Regions from separate parts of the Sphaerisporangium aureirubrum genome, predicted to be linked through region 2. Evidence: predicted binding sites of a transcription regulator. Region 2 holds the regulator's gene; the other holds the start of a gene.
What was found. Region 2 encodes HrcA, which represses chaperone genes, less so after heat shock. Its sites were predicted from a motif close to TTGGCACTCTCNNNNNGAGAGTGCCAA; they were not measured.
Positions count from the first base shown of each region.

Region 1: the regulator HrcA is predicted to act here: its motif matches at 3,324-3,350, upstream of ACFP1K_RS35110 (FmdB family zinc ribbon protein).

Region 1 covers NZ_JBHSRF010000088.1:65-10,464, forward strand. Annotated here, with positions in the region: gene ACFP1K_RS35095 (D-alanyl-D-alanine carboxypeptidase family protein) at 1-1,074, shown strand, start outside; gene cpaB (Flp pilus assembly protein CpaB) at 1,088-1,717, opposite strand; gene ACFP1K_RS35105 (S-methyl-5'-thioadenosine phosphorylase) at 1,758-2,564, opposite strand; gene ACFP1K_RS35110 (FmdB family zinc ribbon protein) at 2,983-3,294, opposite strand; gene ACFP1K_RS35115 (potassium/proton antiporter) at 3,590-5,092, opposite strand; gene ACFP1K_RS35120 (LCP family protein) at 5,327-6,274, shown strand; gene ACFP1K_RS35125 (5-formyltetrahydrofolate cyclo-ligase) at 6,249-6,836, opposite strand; gene galU (UTP--glucose-1-phosphate uridylyltransferase GalU) at 6,862-7,767, shown strand; gene glp (molybdotransferase-like divisome protein Glp) at 7,764-8,960, shown strand; gene moaC (cyclic pyranopterin monophosphate synthase MoaC) at 8,957-9,427, shown strand; gene ACFP1K_RS35145 (MogA/MoaB family molybdenum cofactor biosynthesis protein) at 9,424-9,891, shown strand; gene ACFP1K_RS35150 (GNAT family N-acetyltransferase) at 10,042-10,400, shown strand, end outside.
Region 2 covers NZ_JBHSRF010000089.1:17-10,416, forward strand. Annotated here, with positions in the region: gene dnaJ (molecular chaperone DnaJ) at 81-1,220, opposite strand; gene hrcA (heat-inducible transcriptional repressor HrcA) at 1,220-2,227, opposite strand; gene ACFP1K_RS35275 (hypothetical protein) at 2,410-3,441, shown strand; gene ACFP1K_RS35280 (DUF3097 domain-containing protein) at 3,462-4,289, shown strand; gene ACFP1K_RS35285 (DUF4870 domain-containing protein) at 4,286-5,059, shown strand; gene ACFP1K_RS35290 (NAD(P)/FAD-dependent oxidoreductase) at 5,308-6,567, shown strand; gene ACFP1K_RS35295 (hypothetical protein) at 6,530-7,513, opposite strand; gene ACFP1K_RS35300 (SCO2521 family protein) at 7,506-8,438, opposite strand; gene ACFP1K_RS35305 (SCO2522 family protein) at 8,450-9,406, opposite strand; gene ACFP1K_RS35310 (SCO2523 family variant P-loop protein) at 9,403-10,317, opposite strand; gene ACFP1K_RS35315 (SCO2524 family protein) at 10,320-10,400, opposite strand, start outside.

The DNA.
Region 1 (10,400 bases), on a different contig from region 2:
GCTCCTCGGTCGGTGGGCCTTGTTGCGGTGGTGATGGCGGTTGTTTCGCTGTTTGTCGTGACTGGGTCGGGGATGGCGCAGGCGGGGGCGGTTGAGGGGGTTAAGCCTCGGCGGGGGCCGGGGGATTTGACGGAGCTTCGGCGGGAGGCTGAGCGGTCGTCGAAGGAGTTGGCGGAGGCTACCAAGGCGTTGGAGCAGCGGCAGGGGACGTTGACCAAGGCTGACAAGGAGCTGAAGGGCAAGCTGGCGGAGCTGCAGAAGGCCAACGTTGAGTTGTCCAAGGTGCGGAAGCCGTTGTCTGATCTTGTGCAGTCGTTGTATCAGGCGCCGTCGGGTGGGGATCTCGCGCCGCTCTTCTCGGGGCAGGAGGAGGGCAGTCTGCAGGCCTTGAGTGATATGACCTATCTGGTGTCGGGGCGGGATGAGGTGCTCGCCGACGCGGGGCGGTTGTATCAGGAGCAGCAGAAGCTGGCGGGGCAGGCTCAGGATCTGCGGGCCAACAAGCTGCTGGTCGAGGCGCAGCTCAACATGGAGATCGACACGCTGCGGAAGCGGTCGGCGACTGTGGTCAAGACGTTGACGCGGACGTTGGTGAAGCTTGGGGTGAAGGTCAACTCGGGGGGGCGTACGGGGGCGGCCTGTGATCCGACTCAGGTGCGGGCGGCGGACAACTTCCCCAATGGGTTGTTGCCGGTGAACGTGTTGTGTCCGTTGCAGCAGCGGGGGCAGGAGCTGCGGGCGGACGCGGCGATCGCGTTCGTGGCGCTCAACGAGGCGTACCGGAAGCGGTTCGGGAAGCCGATGTGTGTCACGGACAGCTATCGGAGTCTGGGGGATCAGCAGGCGGTGTTCTACCGGCGGCCGGGGTTCGCGGCGGTGCCGGGGCGGAGTAATCACGGGCTGGGGTTGGCGGTGGATCTGTGCGGTGGTGTGGATGTTTTCAGGTCGGCGCAGTTCAACTGGCTTGAGACGAACGGGAAGCAGTTCGGGTGGATACATCCGGATTGGGCGTACAGCAGTCCGTTCGAGCCGTGGCATTGGGAGTATGACCCGAAGATCGGGTCGCTGCTCTAGCGACTGGTTTCGGTCAGGGGGTTCTGCCGTGGAGGGCGATCGACAGGCGGGCTGTCGTGGCGGCGTGGGCCAGGCGGGTTGCCTGGTCGGGGGTGGTGGCCAGGACGATCAGAGGGCCGCTGTCGGTCGGTTGATCGGGGTTTGGTGCCGGTAGGGCGATCACGGTCAGTGACGGGATGACGGTGGGAGTCGGTGGGGTGGGGGTGTCCTCCCATTGGGTTGTGGTGCCGATCACGTCTATCACGTCGCCGGGGTGGACGAGGGTGGCTGCGCCTGGGTCGTGGAGGCGGACGGGGGTGGCTCGCATGCCTGGGCCGTAGGTGTCGACGAGGGTGGGGCCGAGGAGGCGGAGGTCGGTCAGGGGCTCGCCGCGGCGGAGGGGGGCGGCCAGGACGCGGCCGGTGAGGGGGGTGCCTGGGCGTAGGGCGCCGTCGGGGACCGCGTGATCGGGGAGGTGGATCACGGTCAGGTCGGTGGCGGTCAGGGGGCCGCTCTTGAGGTCGTGGGCGGCGGCGAGGATTGCGGTGGTGGGGGGCGGGTGTACGGCGAGGGTGACGCACCAGGTGGCGGTGGCGGCCAGGAGGACGGCCAGGAGCCGGCGATGACGGTTGATCAGCCGGAGGGGGGGTGCTGTTTGCCGCATCGCTGGCTCCTGGGATGGCCTTTCCGGGTGTCGGGGCCGGTCAGGGGAGGTCGAAGGGGAGGGGGATGCCTGTCAGGGCTTCGGGGCAGGGGCAGGTGCGGTCGAGGGACAGCTCGGCTACGACGGTGCCTACGAGGGTGCGCATGCGTTCGCTGTTGGCGGCGAAGAAGCTGAGGACCTCTTCCTGAGTGACGCCCTCGCCGGTCTCCACGCCGGCGTCGTGGTCGGTGACCAGGGCCAGGGGGGTGTAGCAGAGGGCCAGCTCGCGGGCCAGGACGGCTTCGGGGTGGCCGGTCATGCCGATGATGGACCAGCCGTTGGAGCTGAACCACTTGGATTCGGCTCGGGTGGAGAAGCGGGGGCCTTCGATGATCACCAGGGTGCCGCCGTCTATGGCCGGCCAGCCTTCTGCTTGCGCCTTTTCGTAGGCGAGGGTGCGGCCTCGGGGGCAGTACGGGTCGGCGAAGGGGACGTGGACGGCGCCGCCTGCCTCGTAGTAGGTCTGGTCTCTGCCTGAGGTGCGGTCGATCAGTTGGTCGGGGATTACCAGGGTGCCTGGGCCGTAGTCGGCGCGGAGGGAACCCACTGCGCTGGGGGCGACCACCTGGCGAACACCTAGGGAGCGTAGGGCCCAGAGGTTGGCGCGGTAGGGGATGCGGTGGGGTGGGTAGCGGTGGTCACGGCCGTGGCGTGGGACGAAGGCCACTGAGCGTTCGCCGATCTGGCCTACCGTGATCACGTCGCTGGGGGGGCCGTAAGGGGTGTCTACCTCGATCTCTTTGGCGTCTTCGAGGAGGGAGTAGAAGCCGGAGCCGCCGATGACGCCGATGTCCGCTGTCATGACCATGGGCGAGAGATTAGCGCGCTGGAGGGGGTGGGGTGAGGGGTGAGGTTGGTCCTGTGGATAACCCTGGTGCGCTGTCTCGGTCGGCCGCCGTATGGGGGCGCCGGATTCGCCGTCCTGCGTCCCGCCGCGTCGGCGCCTGCTTGGGTGCTGCGGGTGGGGGAGGGCTGTGGCACGTGGGCGTGCGGAGCGTGGTGCGGGGGCGCGTGAGTGGAGCGCGTGTGGCCGGGGCCCGTTAGCCGGGGGGGTGGCGTGCGGAGCGCGGTGGGGGGGCGCGTGAGTGGAGCGCGTGTGGCCGGGGCCCGTTAGCCGGGGGGGTGGCGTGCGGAGCGTGGTGGGGGGGCGCGTGAGTGGAGCGCGTGCGGTCGGGGCCCGTTAGCCGGGGATGGTTGTACGGCCGGGGGCCGTACAACCATGGGTTCTAGGCGGCGGAGCTGCTTGTGGTGGTGCTGGAGGAGGAGGAAGAGGCGGTGGAGGCCGGTTCCTTCTTGGGGGTGGAGTCGCTCGTGGTGGTGCTGGTGGCGGGGGCGGTGGTGCTCGGCGCGGTGGAGGAGCCCGAACGGTTGTCGGTTCGGTAGAAACCGGAGCCCTTGAAGACGATGCCTACGGCGGAGAAGACCTTGCGGAGCTGGCCCTGGCACTGGGGGCAGGTGGTCAGCGCGTCGTCGGTGAAGCGCTGGACGACCTCGAGGCCCTCACCGCATTCGGTGCAGGCGTACTGGTAGGTAGGCACGCACTCCTCCTTATATGGCTCAGCGTAGTTTGGCACTCTACCTGTGCGACTGCTAATGGTACGCAGCCGATTAGGGTAAACGCCACCCAGGGCGTTTCTAGTCCCGGTCCCGCAGACGCCGGTAGGGAGTGAAACGGCTGGTCGGGCCGGGGTGCCCGGCGGTGGGAAGGGGTGGTCTAAGGGTGCCGGGCGAGCCGGAGGGGAGCGCGGCCAGAGGCGTGCGGCGGGCAGGGACGCGAGGGGGGTTCGGTCTACCCGGGAGGCGACGGTGGCGCCGGAAGGTCGCGATCACCGGTCAGTCGCCGCGTTCCCCGAACCAGCCTGCCAGCTTGCCTCGGCGGCTGATGGCCCGCAGGCGCCGTTCCACGGTCAGCCGGTGCTGGGCGATGGTGACGAGCAGCAGCTGGTCCCCGGTGCGCAGCCGGGTGCTGGGTTCGGGGACGAACGAGTGGTTGTCCCGGACGATCATGGTCACCGCGGCGTCGGACGGCAGTCGTAGCTCGAAGATCTCCACGCCGTGCAGCCCGGAGCCAGGCGGGATGGTGACCTGGAGGAGGTCGGCGTTGAGCTCCTCCAGGGGCGCGGACTCGACGTCCAGCTCGCGGGCCTCGTCGGGTGCGGTGATGCCGAGCAGGCGGGCGAGGTACGGCAGTGACGGGCCCTGCACCATCGTGAAGACGATCACGATGACGAAGACCTCGTTGAAGATCCCTTTGGCCCCGGGCACCCCGGCGGCCCACGGGATGGTGGCCAGCACGATGGGCACCGCGCCGCGCAGCCCGGCCCAGGACAGGAAGATCTGCTCGCGGGTGCTCAGGACGTCGATGCGCGACAGCCGTACCACCAGCGCGGACGCCATCACCGACAGCGGCCGGGCGAGCAGCACCAGCGTCAGGCCGCCGACCAGGCCGGGGCCGATGGTGGACGGCAGTTCGTACGGGCTGGCGAGCAGGCCGAGCATGACGAACAGCCCGATCTGGGCGAGCCAGGCGGCGCCTTCGGCGAAGCCGCGGGTGGCGATGCGGTGCGGCAGCCTGGCGTTGCCGAGCACCAGGGTCGAGAGGTACACCGCGAGGAACCCGCTGCCGTGCAGCAGCGCCGCCCCGCTGTAGGTGACCAGGGCCAGCGCGAGCACGGCGATGGGATACAGGCCGGACGCGGGCAGCGCCACGCGGCGCAGCGCGTACGCGCCGAGCGGCCCGACGACCAGGCCCACGGCGGTGCCGACGGTGAGCTCGATCACGGCGTCGAGCAGGACGTGCCCGGCGCTGGGCAGCGTGGTCGCGGTGGTGCTCAGCATCATGACGACGATCACGGTGGGTGCGTCGTTGAAGCCTGACTCGGCTTCGAGGATCCCGGCGAGCCGCGGCGGCAGCGGCAGGCGGCGCAGCACGGAGAACACCGCGGCGGCGTCGGTGGAGGCCAGGATGGCGCCGAGCAGCAGCGAGGAGCGCCAGTTCATGTCCAGCAGCCAGTGCACGGCCCCGGCCAGCGCGAGGATGCTGACGACGACGCCGAGCGTGGCGAGCACCAGCGCCGTGGGCACGGCCCGCTGTACGTGCTGCCAGTTGGTGGTCAGGCCGCCCTCGGCGAGGATGACGGCGAGCGCGATCAGCCCGATCTGCTGCGCGAGCTGGGCATTCTCGAACTGGATGCCGAGGCCCGCCTCACCGAGCAGCAGCCCGAGACCGAGGTAGATCAGCAGGCTGGGCAGTCCCGTGCGGTGCGCGACCCGTACCGAGGCGATGGCGACGATGACGACGACGGACGCGAGCAGCAGCCAGATGTCCAGATCCACCGGCCTCCGATCTCGCGTTTTCGGGCCATTCTGTCGTATTCGTATAGCCCCCTACCACGATGAACTACTTTCAGCTACCGTCACACGCGACACACGCGTTACATCATCAAGACGGGTCATCACGTGACGGACGAGACTTCCCCGGTCGCTGAAAACACGGGGGACGCCGGCGAGGAGAAGATCGTCCGGACGGAGCCGAGGAAACGTCCCCGTCTGCTGCGACGGTTACTCATCGTGACCGCGCTCGGCGTGGCGATGGTGGTCGCGGCAGGGTTCGCGGTGCTGATGGAGCGTCAGTTCGCGCTGAACGGCAACATCGAGCGCATCCCGGAAGCGTTCCCCGAGGAGGCGGGCCGTCCGGTCAAGACGGTCGGTGAGGCGCAGAACTGGCTGCTCATCGGCTCGGACAAGCGGCCGGGCGAGGCGGGCAACCAGCGGGCCGACACCATCATGATCGTGCATGTCCCGGCGGACCGGGCTCGGCTCACCCTCATCGGCATCCCCCGCGACTCTTATGTCCGCATCCCCGGCCACGGAAACAACAAGATCAACGCCGCGTACTCCTTCGGCGGGCCCAAGCTGCTGATCCGCACGGTGGAGGACCTGACCAGGGTCCGCATCGACCACTTCGCCGCCCTGGACTTCCAGGGCTTCGTCACGATGACCAAGGCGATCGGCGGCGTCGACGTGTACGTGGCCCGCGAGGTGTACGACCCGGCGAACAAGGTCACCTGGCCGCAGGGCACGGTGCACCTGGAGGGCGAGAAGGCGCTGCTGTTCGTCCGGCAGCGGTACAACCTCCCCGGCGGGGACTTCGACCGGATCCGCCGCCAGCAGGCGTTCATCGGCGCGATGGGCCGCAAGATCATCAGCCGGGACCTGCTCACCGACCCCCTCAAGCTGAACGACTTCCTGGAGGCCCTCACCCGCGCGGTGAGCGTGGACTCGGGGGTGACGCTGGGCACGCTGCGTGACCTGGCGCTGGAGCTGCGGGACGTCAGGCCGGACGACGTCGACTCGGCCACCCTCCCCAACCTGGGGTCGGTCACGGTGCGTGGCGCGAGCGTCGTCCGGCTGGACAAGAAGGCCGGTGAACGGTTCTACGCGGCGATCAGGGACGACAAGCTGACCGACTACTTCGACAGGAGCGGCGGCCTCAACGACCTGACGATCCTGCCGTGACGCCGGGGATGCGCACGATCCCCGACGGCAGCGCCGCCATCGACACCGGCCGGTCGTGAGGCTCGGCCGGCACGCCGACCAGCTCCCCCTCGTGCAGCAGCGCCACGGTCGGCACGTTCGGCCCCACCCGGGCCAGCGCCCGGTCGTACGACCCCCCGCCCCGCCCGAGCCGCATCCCGGTGACGGGGTCCACGGCGAGCGCGGGCACGATGACCAGCGCCGCCGTGCGGATGGCGTTGACCCCCCGCGGCGTGTCGACCGGCTCCATCAGCTTGCGCGGGCCGGGCGCCAGCGAGTCGGGGCCGTCGTACACCGCCCAGTCCAGGTCGTCGTCCGGCCGCAGGATGGGCAGGATGACCGTGGCGCCGTGCTTCCACAGGGCGAAGACCAGCCCGTGCGTCGCAGGCTCGGTGCCCGTCGACCAGTACGCCGCGACCAACCCGGCCATCTGCACCCAAGGTTGGTCGAGTAGCGTTTCCCTGATCGCTGTCGCGGAGCCGCGTGGATCGGCGACCTCTGCTCGTGCGGTGACGATCCTGCGGCGCAGCTCCGCTTTGTCCACTCGGCCCTCCATTAAGGTGCATCCCATGGCTGACTACGATCCAGTGACCAAGGTCGTCATCCCCGCCGCGGGGCTCGGCACGAGGTTCCTCCCGGCCACCAAGGCGACCCCCAAAGAGATGCTGCCGATCGTCGACAAGCCGGCCATCCAGTATGTCGTCGAGGAGGCGGTCGCCGCCGGGCTGCTCGATCTCCTCATGGTGACCGGCCGGAACAAGCGCTCCATCGAGGACCACTTCGACCGAGCGTACGAGCTTGAGGAAGTGCTCGCGGCCAAGGGCGACGAGGAACGCCTGTCCCAGGTGCTCGAACCCGTCGAGATCGCCACTTTCCACTACGTACGCCAGGGCGAGCCCAAGGGCCTCGGCCACGCGGTCCTGTGCGCCAAGCAGCACGTCGGGGACAACCCCTTCGCCTGCCTGCTCGGCGACGACCTGATCGACCACCGGGACCACCTGCTCCAGCGCATGATCGAGGTGCGCGACACCTACGGCGGCAGCGTGGTCGCGCTGATGGAGGTGCCGCGCGAGCAGGTCTCCCTGTACGGCTGCGCCGAGATCGCCCCCACCTCCGAGGACGACGTGGTCCGGGTGACCGGCCTGGTCGAGAAGCCGCCGGCGGACGAGGCGCCGTCCAACTGGGCGGTCATCGGGCGGTACGTCATCGACCCCGCGGTGTTCGAGGTGCTGGAGAACACCCCGCCCGGCCGGGGCGGCGAGATCCAGCTCACCGACGCGCTGCTGGAGCTGGCCGGCCGGGAGAACGACGGCGGCGGCCCGGTGCACGGGGTGCTGTTCCGCGGGCGGCGCTACGACACCGGCAACAAGCTCGACTACCTGCGCACGGTCGTGCAGTTCGCCTCCGAGCGGCCCGACCTGGCCCCGGACTTCATCCCCTGGCTGCGGGAGTTCCTGGACGACAGCGCGTCATGAAGCCGGTCGACGCGCATCTGGCGGAGATCCTGCGCACGGTGCGACCGCTGGACCCGGTCGAGATCGACCTCGACCGGGCCCTCGGCGCGGTGCTGGCCGAGAGCGTCACCTCGCCGGTCGCGCTGCCGCCGTTCGACAACTCCGCCATGGACGGCTACGCCGTGCGCGCCAAGGACGTCGAGACGGCCACTGAGGACCGTCCGGTCCTGCTGCCGGTGGTCGCGGACGTTCCCGCCGGGGAGCACGCGCCGCACGTGATCGAGCCCGGTTCGGTCACCCGCATCATGACCGGCGCGCCGGTGCCCGAGGGCGCCGACGCCGTGGTGCCGGTCGAGTGGACCGACGGCGGCACGGTGCGCGTCGCGATCCACCGGCCCGCCGAGGCCGGCAACGCGATCCGCCGCTCGGGCGAGGACGTCCGGGCCGGGGACGTCGTGCTGGATTCCGGCACGCTGATCGGCCCCGCCCAGCTCGGCGTCCTGGCCGGGGTGGGGCGGCGTGCCGTGCGGGCCCTCCCGCGTCCCCGGGTGCTGGTGCTGTCCACCGGCGCGGAGCTGGTCGACCCGGGGCTGCCGCTCGGGCCCGGCCAGATCTGGGAGTCCAACAGCTACACCCTGGTCGCCGCGGTGCGCGAGGCGGGCGGCGAGGCGTACCGCAGGAGCGCCGTCGGCGACGACCCGGCGCTGTTCCTGGAGATCCTCACCGGCCTGCTCCCCGAGGCCGACGCGGTGATCACCAGCGGCGGCATCTCGATGGGCGCCTACGAGCCGGTAAAGGAGGCGCTGACCCCGCTCGGCACGGTCCGCTTCGAGAAGGTCGCCATGCAGCCGGGCATGCCGCAGGGCTTCGGGGTGGTCGGCGAGCGGGAGGTCCCGATCTTCACGCTGCCTGGCAACCCGGTCTCGTCGTACGTCTCCTTCGTCCTGTACGTCCGCCCGGCGCTCGCCCGGATGCGGGGCCTGCCCGCCGGGCCGCCGCCGATGGTTACCGCCACCACGACCGCGGCGCTGCGCTCGCCGTCCGGCAAGCGTTCCTACCTGCGCGGCGTGCTGGACGGCGACCGCGTCGCGCCGGTACGGGGCCAGGGTTCCCACCAGCTCGCCGCGCTGGCCGCCGCCAACGCCCTGATCGTCGTGCCCGAGGACGCCACCGAGGTGCCCGCGGGCGCCGCCGTGGAGGTGATCCCGCTGTGAGTGAGCTGACCCATCTGGACGAGTCCGGCGCGGCCCGCATGGTGGACGTGTCCGGCAAGGACGTCAGCGTCCGGACGGCCCTCGCGACCGGCCGCGTGCTGCTGTCGCCCGAGGCGGTGGCGGTCCTGCGTGCGGGCGACGTGCCGAAGGGCGACGCCGTCGGGGTGGCGCGCATCGCGGGCATCCAGGGGGCCAAGCGCACCCCTGAGCTGATCCCGCTGTGCCATCCGATCGCGGTGCACGGCGTGAAGGTCGACGTCGGCGTCGAGGACTACGGCGTGCTGATCAGCGCGCGGGTGAAGACCGCCGACCGCACGGGCGTGGAGATGGAGGCGCTGACCGCCGTGACGGTGGCCGCGCTCGCCATGGTCGACATGATCAAGGCGGTCGATCCGGCGGCGGTGATCACCGACGTGCGGGTCGAGGAGAAGACGGGCGGCAAGACCGGCGTCTGGACCCGGCCGTGAGGGCGCTGGTGGTGACGGCGTCCAACCGCGCCACCGCCGGGATATATCCCGACAAGTCCGGGCAGCTGCTCGCCGAGCTGCTCGCCGAGGCTGGCTGCGAGGTGGACGGCCCCCGCGTGGTGCCGGACGGCGAGCCGGTCGAGGACGCGCTGCGCGAGGGCGTGCGGGCCGGGTACGACGTGATCGTCACCACCGGCGGCACCGGGCTGACGCCGCAGGACCTCACGCCCGAGATGACCCGGCGGGTGATCGACCGCGAGATCCCCGGCATCGCGGAGGCCGTAAGGCAGGCCAACCGCGAAAAGGTGCCTACGTCCGTGTTGTCCCGGGGGCTCGCCGGGCAGGCGGGCCGCACCCTCATCGTCAACCTCCCCGGCTCCTCGGGCGGCGTGCGCGACGGCATGGCCGTCCTCGCGCCGGTGCTCAGGCACGCCGTCGACCAGATCCACGGCGGCGATCACTGACCTGTCCAGGCCATCCCCGGACCACCTCCCGCAAGAGTGCCGTTACCCGGTACGCTGCGCCATCGGCTTGGCACTCCTCGGTGGGCGGTGTCAAGGGGGACATAAGGTACGCCATGGCGAACATAGGGTTCGACAGGGGATGATTGACCCGTGGATCGACTACGCGGCTGGCCGGTGACCCTGGAAGAAGGGCCGGTAGGGCTCCGGCCGCTGCGACTGCGCGACGTGAGCGTGTGGCGGGAGACGCGGCTGCGCAACGCCGACTGGCTACGGCCGTGGGAGCCGAGCAACCCCGAGACGCCGCTGTTCCGCACCGGCCTCGGGCCCTACATCTCCATGGTCGGCACGCTGCGGCGTGAGGCACGCCAGGGCCTGGCCCTGCCGTGGGTCGTCACCTGGCGCGGCGCGTTCGCCGGGCAGCTCACCGTGGGCGCCATCGTGTGGGGGTCGGCGCGGTCGGCCCAGGTCGGCTACTGGGTCAGCGGTGCCCTCGCCGGACGCGGCATCAT
Region 2 (10,400 bases):
GGGGGGGGGGGGGGGGGGGGGGGGGGGGGGGGGGGGGGGGGGGGGGGGGGGGGGGGGGGGGGGGGGGGGGGGGGGGGGGGTTAGCGGCCGTTGAAGGCGTCGCGGAGGCGGGAGAAGAAGCCCTGTTGGCCGGGGGCGAATTTGCCGGGGGGGCGTTCTTCGCCGCGGAGTTTGGAGAGTTCCTTCAGGAGGTCTTCCTGGGCGGGGTCCAGGCGGGTGGGGGTTTCCACGTTGATGTGGATCAGGAGGTCGCCTCGGCCGGTCTCGTTGAGGTGCTGGACGCCCTTGCTGTACAGGGGGATCACCTGGCCGGACTGGGCGCCGGGGCGGATGTCGATCTCTTCGGCGCCGTCCAGGGTCTCGACCGTGAGGGTGGTGCCGAGGGCGGCGGCGGTCATGGGGATCTGGACGGTGCAGTGGAGGTCGTCGCCGCGGCGCTCGAAGATCTGGTGGGCGCGTTCGACGATCTCCAGGAACAGGTCGCCGGGGGGGCCGCCGCCGGGGCCGATCTCGCCTTCGCCGGCGAGCTGGATGTGGGTGCCGTCCTCGACGCCCGCGGGGATGCGGACCTTGATGGTGCGGCGGGTGCGGACGCGGCCGTCGCCGGAGCACTCCTGGCAGGGGTGCTGGATGATCGAGCCGAAGCCACCGCACTGGGGGCACGGGCGGGCGGTCATGACCTGGCCGAGGAACGAGCGGGTCACCTGGGAGATCTCGCCGCGGCCGTGGCACATGTCGCAGGTGTCGGGGTGGGTGCCGGACGCCGCACCGGAGCCGTGGCAGACCTCGCACAGGATGGCGGTGTCCACGACCAGCTCACGGGTGGTGCCGAACGCCGACTCGGCGAGGTCGAGCTCGACGCGGATGGTGGCGTTGCGCCCGCGCCGCGCCCGGGACCGCGGCCCGCGTGCCCCGGCGCCGCCGCCGAAGAAGGCGTCCATGATGTCGCTGAACGGGAACCCGGCGCCGAAACCGGCACCGGCGGAACCGGCCCCGCCGCCCCCGCCGTAGGGATCGGCCCCGAGATCGAACATCTGGCGTTTGTTGGGGTCCGACAGGACCTCGTACGCCTGGTTGATCTCCTTGAACCGTTCCTGCGTCTCCGGGTCGGGGTTCAGGTCGGGGTGCAGCTCGCGCGCCAGGCGGCGATACGCCTTCTTGATCTCATCCTGCCCGGCGTCACGGCGGACGCCGAGAATGGCGTAGTAGTCGCGCGCCACTAGGACCCCGCCAGAATCTGGCCGACATAGCGTGCCACTGCGCGCACCGCTCCCATGGTCACCGGGTAGTCCATTCGCGTCGGGCCCAGCACTCCGAGCCGGGCCAGTTCATTGTCGCCCGAACCGTATCCGGCGGCGACGATGGAAGTGCCACGAAGCCCCGAATAGGGGTTCTCTGAGCCGATCCGCACCGTTACGGAGGAGTCGCCGACTTCTCCGAGCAGCCGCATCAGCACGACCTGTTCCTCAAGGGCTTCGAGCACGTCACGCAGGCCGACGGTGAAGTCGGCCGTGAGGTTGGCCGCCCCGGCGAAGACGATCTTTTCTTCGTGCCGGTCGACCAGGGTGTCCAGGAGTACGGACAAGATCGTGCCGGCCATCGGGCGGTCGTCCTCGGGCAGGCGCTCCTGCAGGTCGGCCACCGTCTCGGGCACGCGGCCCAGCGCGCAGCCGTCCAGGCAGGCGTTGAGCACGGCCCGCAGGTGGGCGATGCGGTCGTCCTCGACCACGTCGGGGAGGTCGACGACCCGCTGCTCGACCCGCCCGGTGTTGGTGATCAGCACCAGCATGATGCGGCGCTCCGACAGCGGCACCAGCTCGACGTGCCGCACCGTGGAGCGGATCAGCGAGGGATACTGCACCACCGCGACCTGCCGGGTGAGCTGCGCGAGCAGCCGCACCGTGCGCGTCACGACGTCGTCGAGGTCGACGGCCCCGGCGAGGAAGGTCTCGATGGCGCGGCGCTCGGCGGAGGACAGCGGCTTGATCTGGGACAGCCGGTCGACGAACAGCCGGTAGCCCTTGTCGGTGGGCACGCGTCCCGCGCTGGTGTGGGGCTGAGCGATGTACCCCTGCTCCTCCAGCACCGCCATGTCGTTGCGGACGGTGGCCGGCGAGACGCCGAGGTTGTGCCGCTCCGCCAACGCCTTGGAGCCCACGGGTTCATTGGTGGACACGTAGTCCTCGACGACGGCGCGCAGAACCGCCAGCTTGCGATCATCGAGCATGTGCTCACCTCCTGCCTGCTCCGTGCCTGCGTGAACGCCTGGCCTGGCACTCAGTGTTCCCGAGTGCCAAGTGTACGGCTCCTGCCGACACGGTGCGATAACCCGTGGGGCACAGCCCGGAACCGGCCCGCCGACAAGTGGCTTGCTATCGACAGGCAAGTGAGATGGTCCACACTTTCGGCATGACCGAGAACACCCCCCGGCCCGGCGACGCGACGGCCCACATCCCGCGTCCCTACCCGTTCGGCGAGCAGGCCGCCCCCGGCTCGCCCCCTCACGGCGCCCAGGGAACTCCTTCCTACGGCGCCCAGGCCGGCGACCAGCCCTACGGCGGCGGTCCCGGCGGCGGCCCCGGCGACCGCCCGCCCTTCGGCTCCCCGTCGGGCGGCCCCTCGTACGGCAACCCGCCCGGCGGCCAGGGCTACCCGCCGCCCGGCGGCTACGGCGGCCAGCCCGGTGGCTACGGCCCGCCCCCCGGCGGCCCCGGCTACGGCCCGCCGCCCGGCGGCCAGGGTTACGGCCCGCCCCCCGGCGGCCAGGGCTACGGCGCCCCCTCCTACGGCGCTCAGGGCTCCGCGCAGAACCCCTATGGCGCTCCCCCGCCCTCGGCCGGCCCGGTCCGTCCCCGGCTGCTGTGGGTCGTGCTGGTGTGGATCATCGCGGTGGTCTGCGTCGGCATCGGCGTCGCCGGTTTCGCCGGCGGCCTCTTCAAGACCCTCAACGACGCGGCGCCCACCAAGACGTTCCAGAGCGGCGGCAGCGTGGTGGCCGCGGTGGACCCCGCCGAGAAGCCCGCCCTGTACGCGTCGTCGTCCGGCCCGGCCAACGTGACGTGCCTGGCCGAGCACACCTCCACGGGCGCCAAGGCCAAGCTGTCCAACCCGACGACCGCGCAGACCATCACGGCCGGCGGCCGGGTGTGGGAGCTGCTGTTCGACGTCGGCGTGCCCGCCGCGGGCGAGTACAAGTTCACCTGCCAGGCGGACGACGGCAAGCAGGTGGCGTTCGGCGTGGGCAAGGCCCTGACGGCGAACGCCGGCGCGCTGGCCGGCGGGGTGCTCGCGCTCATCCTGGTGCCGCTGGCCGGGTTCCTGCTGGCCGTGGTGGTCACGATCGTGGTGGTGGTCCGCCGCAGCCGCTTCCGCAAGCGCGTCCAGATTCAGGGCTCGCCGTACGCCGGGGGTGGCTGGCAGGCCCCCCCGCCCGGCGCCTGAGCTTGCTAGCGTGCCCTGCTATGCGGGACTACGGACAGGATGTACTGGCCGGTGGCCGGTGGAGACGGCCGCGGGCCGAGATCCCGCGCGTCCCCGCCGACCCCGGCCTCGTCGTGGAGGACGCGAACGGCGCCGGTGACGGGTTCTGCGGCGCCGTGGTGGCCTGTGACAAGGAGGCCGTCACGCTGGAGGACCGCTTCGGGCGCAGGCGGGTCTTCCCGCTGGCTCCCGCCGCGTTCCTTCTGGAGGGCAGGCCGGTGACGCTGGTGCGGCCCGACGCGCCCTCGGCGGCCCCGGGGCGCAGCGCGTCCGGGTCCGTCGCGGTGGCCGGGCTGCGGGCCAAGGTGGCACGCGAGAGCCGCATCTACGTCGAAGGTGTGCACGACGCGTCCCTGGTGGAGAAGATCTGGGGCCACGACCTGCGGGTCGAGGGCGTCGTGGTGGAATACCTCTCCGGCGTCGACGACCTGCCCGCGATCGTCGAGGACTTCGCCCCCGGCCGCGGGCGGCGCCTCGGGGTGCTGGTCGACCACCTGGTGCCCGGCTCCAAGGAGAGCCGCATCGCCGCCCGGGTGTCCTCCCCCCAGGTACTGATCGCCGGGCATCCTTTCGTGGACATCTGGCAGGCGGTGAAACCCTCGGTCCTCGGCATCCCGGCCTGGCCGTCGGTGCCGCGCGGCGTGCCGTGGAAGGAGGGCGTGCTCGACGCCCTCGGCTGGCGGCTGACCCCGGCGGACGCCTGGCGCCGGATCCTCGGATCCGTCCGCACGTACACCGACCTGGAACCCGAACTCCTCGGCCGGGTGGAGGAGCTGATCGACTTCGTGACGACCGAGGAGGACCCATGAGCCAGCCCCCCCAAGACGGCCCGCCGCAGGACAACGACGACCGCACCCCCACCGACCGCCCCGGCTTCCAGCAGCCCGCCCAGCCGTACGGCGCCCCCGAGGGGCAGGGGTACGGCCGGCCGGGCCACGGAGAGCAGGGACACCAGGGCTACGGCCAGCAGGGACAAGGCCAGCCCCAGGGCCACCAGCCCGGCTACGGACAGCCCGGCTACGGCGACCCGTACGCCCAGCCCGGATACCAGCAGCCCTACGGTCAACCGGGCTACGGACAGCCAGGCTATGGTCAGCCCGGTTACGGACAGCCAGGCTACGGTCAGCCCGGTTACGGACAGCCGGGCTACGGACAGCCCGGTTACGGACAGCCGGGCTACGGCCAGCCCGGATACGGCCAGGGCTACGGCCCGGTGGGTGCCCGTCCCCCGCACGTCCCCGGCCGCTACGGCCCGCGCCCCGGCACCGACGACACCACGATGGCCATGCTCGCCCACCTGCTGGGCCTGCTCACCTCGTTCATCGGCCCGCTCATCATCTACTTGGTCAAGAAGGACGAGTCCCCCTACGTCCGCGACCAGTCGGCGGAGTCGCTGAACTTCCAGATCACCCTGTTCATCGGCTACATCATCTGCTTCGTTCTGTCCTTCCTGATCATCGGCCTGTTCCTCCTCCCCATCCTCTGGATCGGCTCCCTGATCATCATGATCATGGCCGCGGTAGCCGCCAACCGGGGAGAGAACTACCGGTATCCGATGAACATCCGCTTCATCTCCTGACGAAGTCCCTATTTATCGGCACATTGGCGCCACAAAAGAACCACGAAGGATTATCCACCACAATAGGTAAACCCAGCCGAAGACCCACGTATTTAACTCACCAAATTCCTCGCTTTTTTGCCTAGCCGTTTTAACGGTGGTAACTTCCGCTCCGGCGAGAATTCCGTGGGCCACGCGACTGTGACCTTCGGGTACGACCCGGCCTCCCTTATTTTTCGAATGAGGGAGGCCTCGTATTGGGAGCCCGCGTGCCTGAGACCTGCGACGTCGCGATCATCGGTGCCGGTGTGATCGGATGCGCGATCGCCCACCGGCTCGGCTCGCAGGGCCGGAGCGTCGTCGTCGTCGACAAGGCGCCGCGCGTCGGCCTCGGCGCCTCCGACGCCGCGGTGGGCGGCATCCTCACCCAGACCGAGCCCGCCTGCGTCGGCCCGCTGACCGTCGTGATCGGACGCAGCCGTGAGATGTACCCCGCCTGGCTGGACGAGCTCCGCGAGGCCTCCGGCTCGCCCCTGCCGGTGCTGGAGGGCGGCGACATCCAGGTGGCGCTCGACGAGACCGAGATGGAACGCCTCGTCACCGAGGTGCTCCCGCAGTGGAGAGAACTGCCGTTCAAGATCTCGCAGCTCAGCGCCGCCGAGGCCAGGGAGCTCGAGCCGCTGCTGAGCGAGTCGGTGGTCGGCGGCTTCCTGCTCCCCGAGGAGCTGGCGCTCGACCCGAGAGACCTGATGGCCGCCCTGGCGAGGACGCTCGCGTGCGGGCGCGCCGGCGTCCGGGTGCTGACCGGGACCCGGGTGACCTGCCTGCGTTCGCTGCCTGGCGCCGCCGAGCTCACGCTGGACGACGGCACCCTGATCTCGGCGGGCACCGTCGTCGTCGCGGCCGGTCACCGCAGCGCCGGCTTCCTGCCCGACCTGCGGCACCACCTGTTCCCCATCAAGGGCGAGGCGTTCGACACCCGGCCCCCCGGCGCGACCACCTACCCCCTGCGCCATCACGTCTTCACCGAGGTCCGGGAGGGCGATTTCGAGGGCTTCCCGTACCTCGTGCCCCGCCACGACGGCAGGGTGGCCGTCGGCGTGACGTACGAGCCGCACGTGCGGAACAGACGGGCCACCGGCAGGGCACGGGCGGAGATCCTGCGAGGCGTCGCCGCCCTCATGCCGGTGGCCGCCACGTGGCCCATCGAGAGGCACTGGGCGGGCCTGCGCCCGGGGAGCACGGACCACCGGCCCGTCATCGGGTTCGTGGACGACCACGACCGGGTGCTCGCGGCCACGGGCCACAGCGGCCTCGGCGTGACCCTCGCCCCGGTGACCGCCGAGCTGGTGGCGGCGCTGATCGACCGGTCCGTCACCGCGGAGGCGCGCGACATGCTCGACGTGTGCCGCCCCGACCGCGAGTTCGTCCCGATCGCGGAGGCGCCGCCGCCGAAGGCCGAGGGGACGCCGCTCACCCAGGAGGCGCCGCTCACGCCAGCGGAGACGCGGCTCCCCACAGCTCCCTGAACCTCTCCGCGCGTTCGCGCACCTTCTCCTGGTCGCCGACCACGATGGTGCTGAGGATCATCGGGGCGATGCCGTCCCCGCGCTGCGGCGACGGGTTGGACTCGTAATAGATCACGTCGTCGAAGAGGATGAAGTCGGACAGCGAGCCGCGCAGGGTCGGCGGGGCGTCGGTGTCGGCGAGCACGCGCACGTCGATGCCGATCTCGGTCTGCCATTTCCAGACGCGGCGGAAGGACTCGGATTCCTGGCGGTCGGAACGGTCCATGATGAAGATCCTTCGCACCCCGACCCCGCGCCGCACGAGGCCGCGCTGGATCTTGAGGTAGCGCTGGCCGAGGTCGGTCATCCAGAACCCGCCGGCGAACTCGGTCTCCCGCGCGTCGACGGTGCTGAGGCTGATCGCGTCCAGGCTGGTCTGGGTGTTGAGCGCCAGCGCGAGCAGCCATTCGCGGTCCTCGCCCTCGTAGATGGCGCGTCCGGTGTCGCCGAGCTCCTTGAGGAAACGCGACACGCGCTCGACCTCGTGGTGGACCAGTTTCCGCACCAGTTCCGGCGCGTCCTCGCCGCCGGCCTTCGCGGCGTTGTGCGCGAACCGCGTCACCACGTCGGTCGGCATCGCGGACGCCTCGATCAGGCCGTACAGCTCGCCGGACCGGTGGATCGTCGCGAAGCCGTCGGCCACCAGCGTGTGTGTGCTGCGGTGCTGGACGCGCTGCTCCTGACGCAGGGCGTCGAGCTGGGCGTCCACGTCGACGAGGAACTGCACCACGAAGATCACACCGGAGATGAAGGTGGCGAGCAGCAGGCTCCACAGGTCGTCGTTGTCGTCGCTGATGAAGGCGTTGGTCACCAGGTAGCTCATCCCGCCGACCAGCACCGTGACGAGGATCTTCCGGACGATCCGCGGGACGAGCGCCGGGGACACCTTGGGTGTTCTCTCAGTCATTTTCCTCCCCACCGGCGTCGGCGGTCGTGCGGAGCAGGGCCAGGGTGTTCATCGCGACCTGGTCGCGCACCCGGTCGACGAGGGAGCGCCACTGTCGGGTGAGCCCGGCCCGGCGGTCGAGCGCCTCCCACAGGGGGAGCAGGGCGTCGGGAAGGCGGGCGGCGGGCATCCACAGGTGCAGCAGGTGGTCGATCGCCACGTCGAGCTTCGGCACGTGCAGGCCCGCGGCGCCGTCCCGCCGCGCCCGGCCGACGGTCAGCAGGAGCGCGGTCAGCAGCCAGTCGTGCAGCGCCAGGTCCTCGCAGAGGTCCACGACGCCGGCGGTGAACCCCTCGGGATGGGACAGGCGCAGGGTGCGCAGCCGCTCGTCGTGCACCGTCAGGTGGATCGACGGGTCACCGGTCCCGGCGACCCAGCGCAGCCGGGTACGGGACGCCCGGAACGGCGCCCGGCGGTCGAGCAGCGGCGCGGACTGCACGGCGTCCAACCGGAGGCCGCAGATCGCCCCGAGGTCGAGCACCTCGGCGGGCAGCTCGGCGACGCAGCCGGCGGCGAGGTCGTCCTCCCTGGCCTTGCCGAGCACCTCGATGGTGCCGGGCACGGCGAGGTAGTGGGACCAGGGCAGCCGCCGGTCCACGCCGGCGCGGGTGACGCGGGCGTACGCCGAGGCCTGCGCCACCCGGCCCCCGGTGACGGCGCACCTGGTGACGACGGTGCCGACGCCCCGGACCCGGGCGCGGGACGCCGACGGCAGGCGGCAGTCGACCCCGGTCAGCGTCTCGGGCGACACCGCGTGCGCGACGGGCCGGCGGGACAGGCGCACCCGCTCGCCGGCGAGCAGCGCGAGGATCTTCTCGCAGTCGGACTCGGGGAGCTCCCCGGAGTTCTGGAGCAGTACCGTGTGGACCTCTCCCATCACCAGCATCGGCCGCCGCCCTAGGCGAAGACGTAGGAGACGCGGTCGACGAGCTCGCCTTCGAGCGCGACGCCTTCCTTGCCGCTGCGCGCCTCGACGTCCCTCATCACGTCGGGATCGACCATGACCTGGCTCAGGATGGTGCGCACGGCCAGCTCGACCGGCAGGAACCGCGGGGACAGCACCGACAGCGTGGTGTAGGCGGTGAACGGCGCGGCCTGTTCGTTCAGCTTGACGATGGCGGGCAGCGCATCCCAGGTGGACGGCCACGCGTCGCCGCGGGGCACGGGCGCCAGGGGCAGGGCGCCGTCGTCGCGCAGCAGGCCGAGCCGCAGCAGCTGCCAGACCGAGGCGAGGAACGCGCAGGACCAGACGCGCCCGGCGCCGGATTCGTCCCACAGCTCCACGTCCACGAACACCGAGTGCCCGCGCTTGGCGTTTTGCGCCGGCGGGGCCCACGCCTGCGGCCGTCCCATGGCCGTCGCGGCCGTGGGACGCGGCGAGCGCACGCCGTTGCAGAGCCAGCCGGTCTCCTTGACGGGCGGCCGGGAGCCGTTGGTGCCGGGCGGCGGGTCCCCGACGATGCGCCCCTCGACCAGACCGGCGGGCGCGGCGCCGTCGTACTCGGCGCAGGCCGACTCCCGGGCGATGTAGTCGATGGTGAGGCCGTTGCCCGCCGCCGCCTCCAGCACCGCCGGGAGCACCTCGGCGGGGGTGCGGGTGCGGCTGAAGTAGTCGTCGACGAGGAAGCACGTGCTGATCCGCGCCGGACGGCCCGTCAGGCGCTCCCCCCACATGGCCCCGAGGGCGCGCACCCACGGCGCGACCCGGCGGAACTGCGCGCGGAGCCGCTCGGGGCCCGCTTCGAGATCTTCCATGTAGAGGTGGCCGAGCTCGACGGACACGTGGGCGTAGGGCGCGGAGGCGTTGCGCCGCTGCGCGGAGACCTCGGAGAAGGTCGTGGCCACCGGCGTCACAGGCCCTCCCACGCGCTGTCGTCGACCGTCTTCTCCGCCAGGGAGGCGAACGCGGCGGCCGTCGCCGCGTTGGCGATCTTGCTGACGAGTACGTCCTCGTCGGAGATGAGCTGCTCGCGCCACTGGAGGACAGGGTCCAGCGGCACCTTGCCGAGCATGGCCGTGCGCCCGACCCCGCGCCGGCGGGCGAGCTCGCGCAGCTCGGCGTCGCAGGCGCTCAGCCAGGCGCGTTGCTCGTCGCGCAGCCCGTCGAGCTCGGCGGCCTCGGGTTCCAGCACGGCGGTGCGCACGTAACGGATGCGGTCGCGCAGTTCGTCGGGCTTGTGGCCGAAGCCCGCGCCGGCTTCGAGGAGCCCGCCGCCGCCGGTGACCAGGCCGTCCGCCGCGATGATGTGCTGGCGGGTCCAGCGGTGGAAGACCAGCCAGCGGAACGCGGTCGCGGGGAGCCGCGCGGTCGCCCGCAGCACCAGCTCGGCGGTGAAGGAGCGGCCCGCGCTGAGGTCCACCACGCACAGGTCGAACTCCTCCTCCAGCCGGCCGAACAGCTGGACGCACCTGCGCACCGTCTCCTCGTCCACGGCGGACAGCTCGCCCCCGCCCTCGGTGCCGGGGTACAGCTCCAGGCGACCGGCTCCCGGCGGTTTGCTGCGCAGCTCCTCGCGGTCCGACTCGCGCCAGATGTCCACCCGGCGCGGCTCGGCGCACTCGCCGCAGAGGTAGTCGTGCATGCCGTTGCGCGGGCTGCCGCGCGCCACCGAGCTGACGCTGAAGATCGCCCCGGCGGTGGGCGAGCCGAAGTCGAAGTCGAGGTAGCACGTGTCGTTGCCGCGCAGCGCGTGCCGGTAGACGATGTTGGTGCTCGTGACCGAGCGCCCGGTCCCGCCCTTGTCGGAGATCGCGAAGACCAGCATCCCTAGACCTCCGCCGCGCTGCGCCGGGCGGTGGTCAGCCCCTCCAGATCGAGTAGGGCGCCGTTGACGAGGGCCTGCGCGGT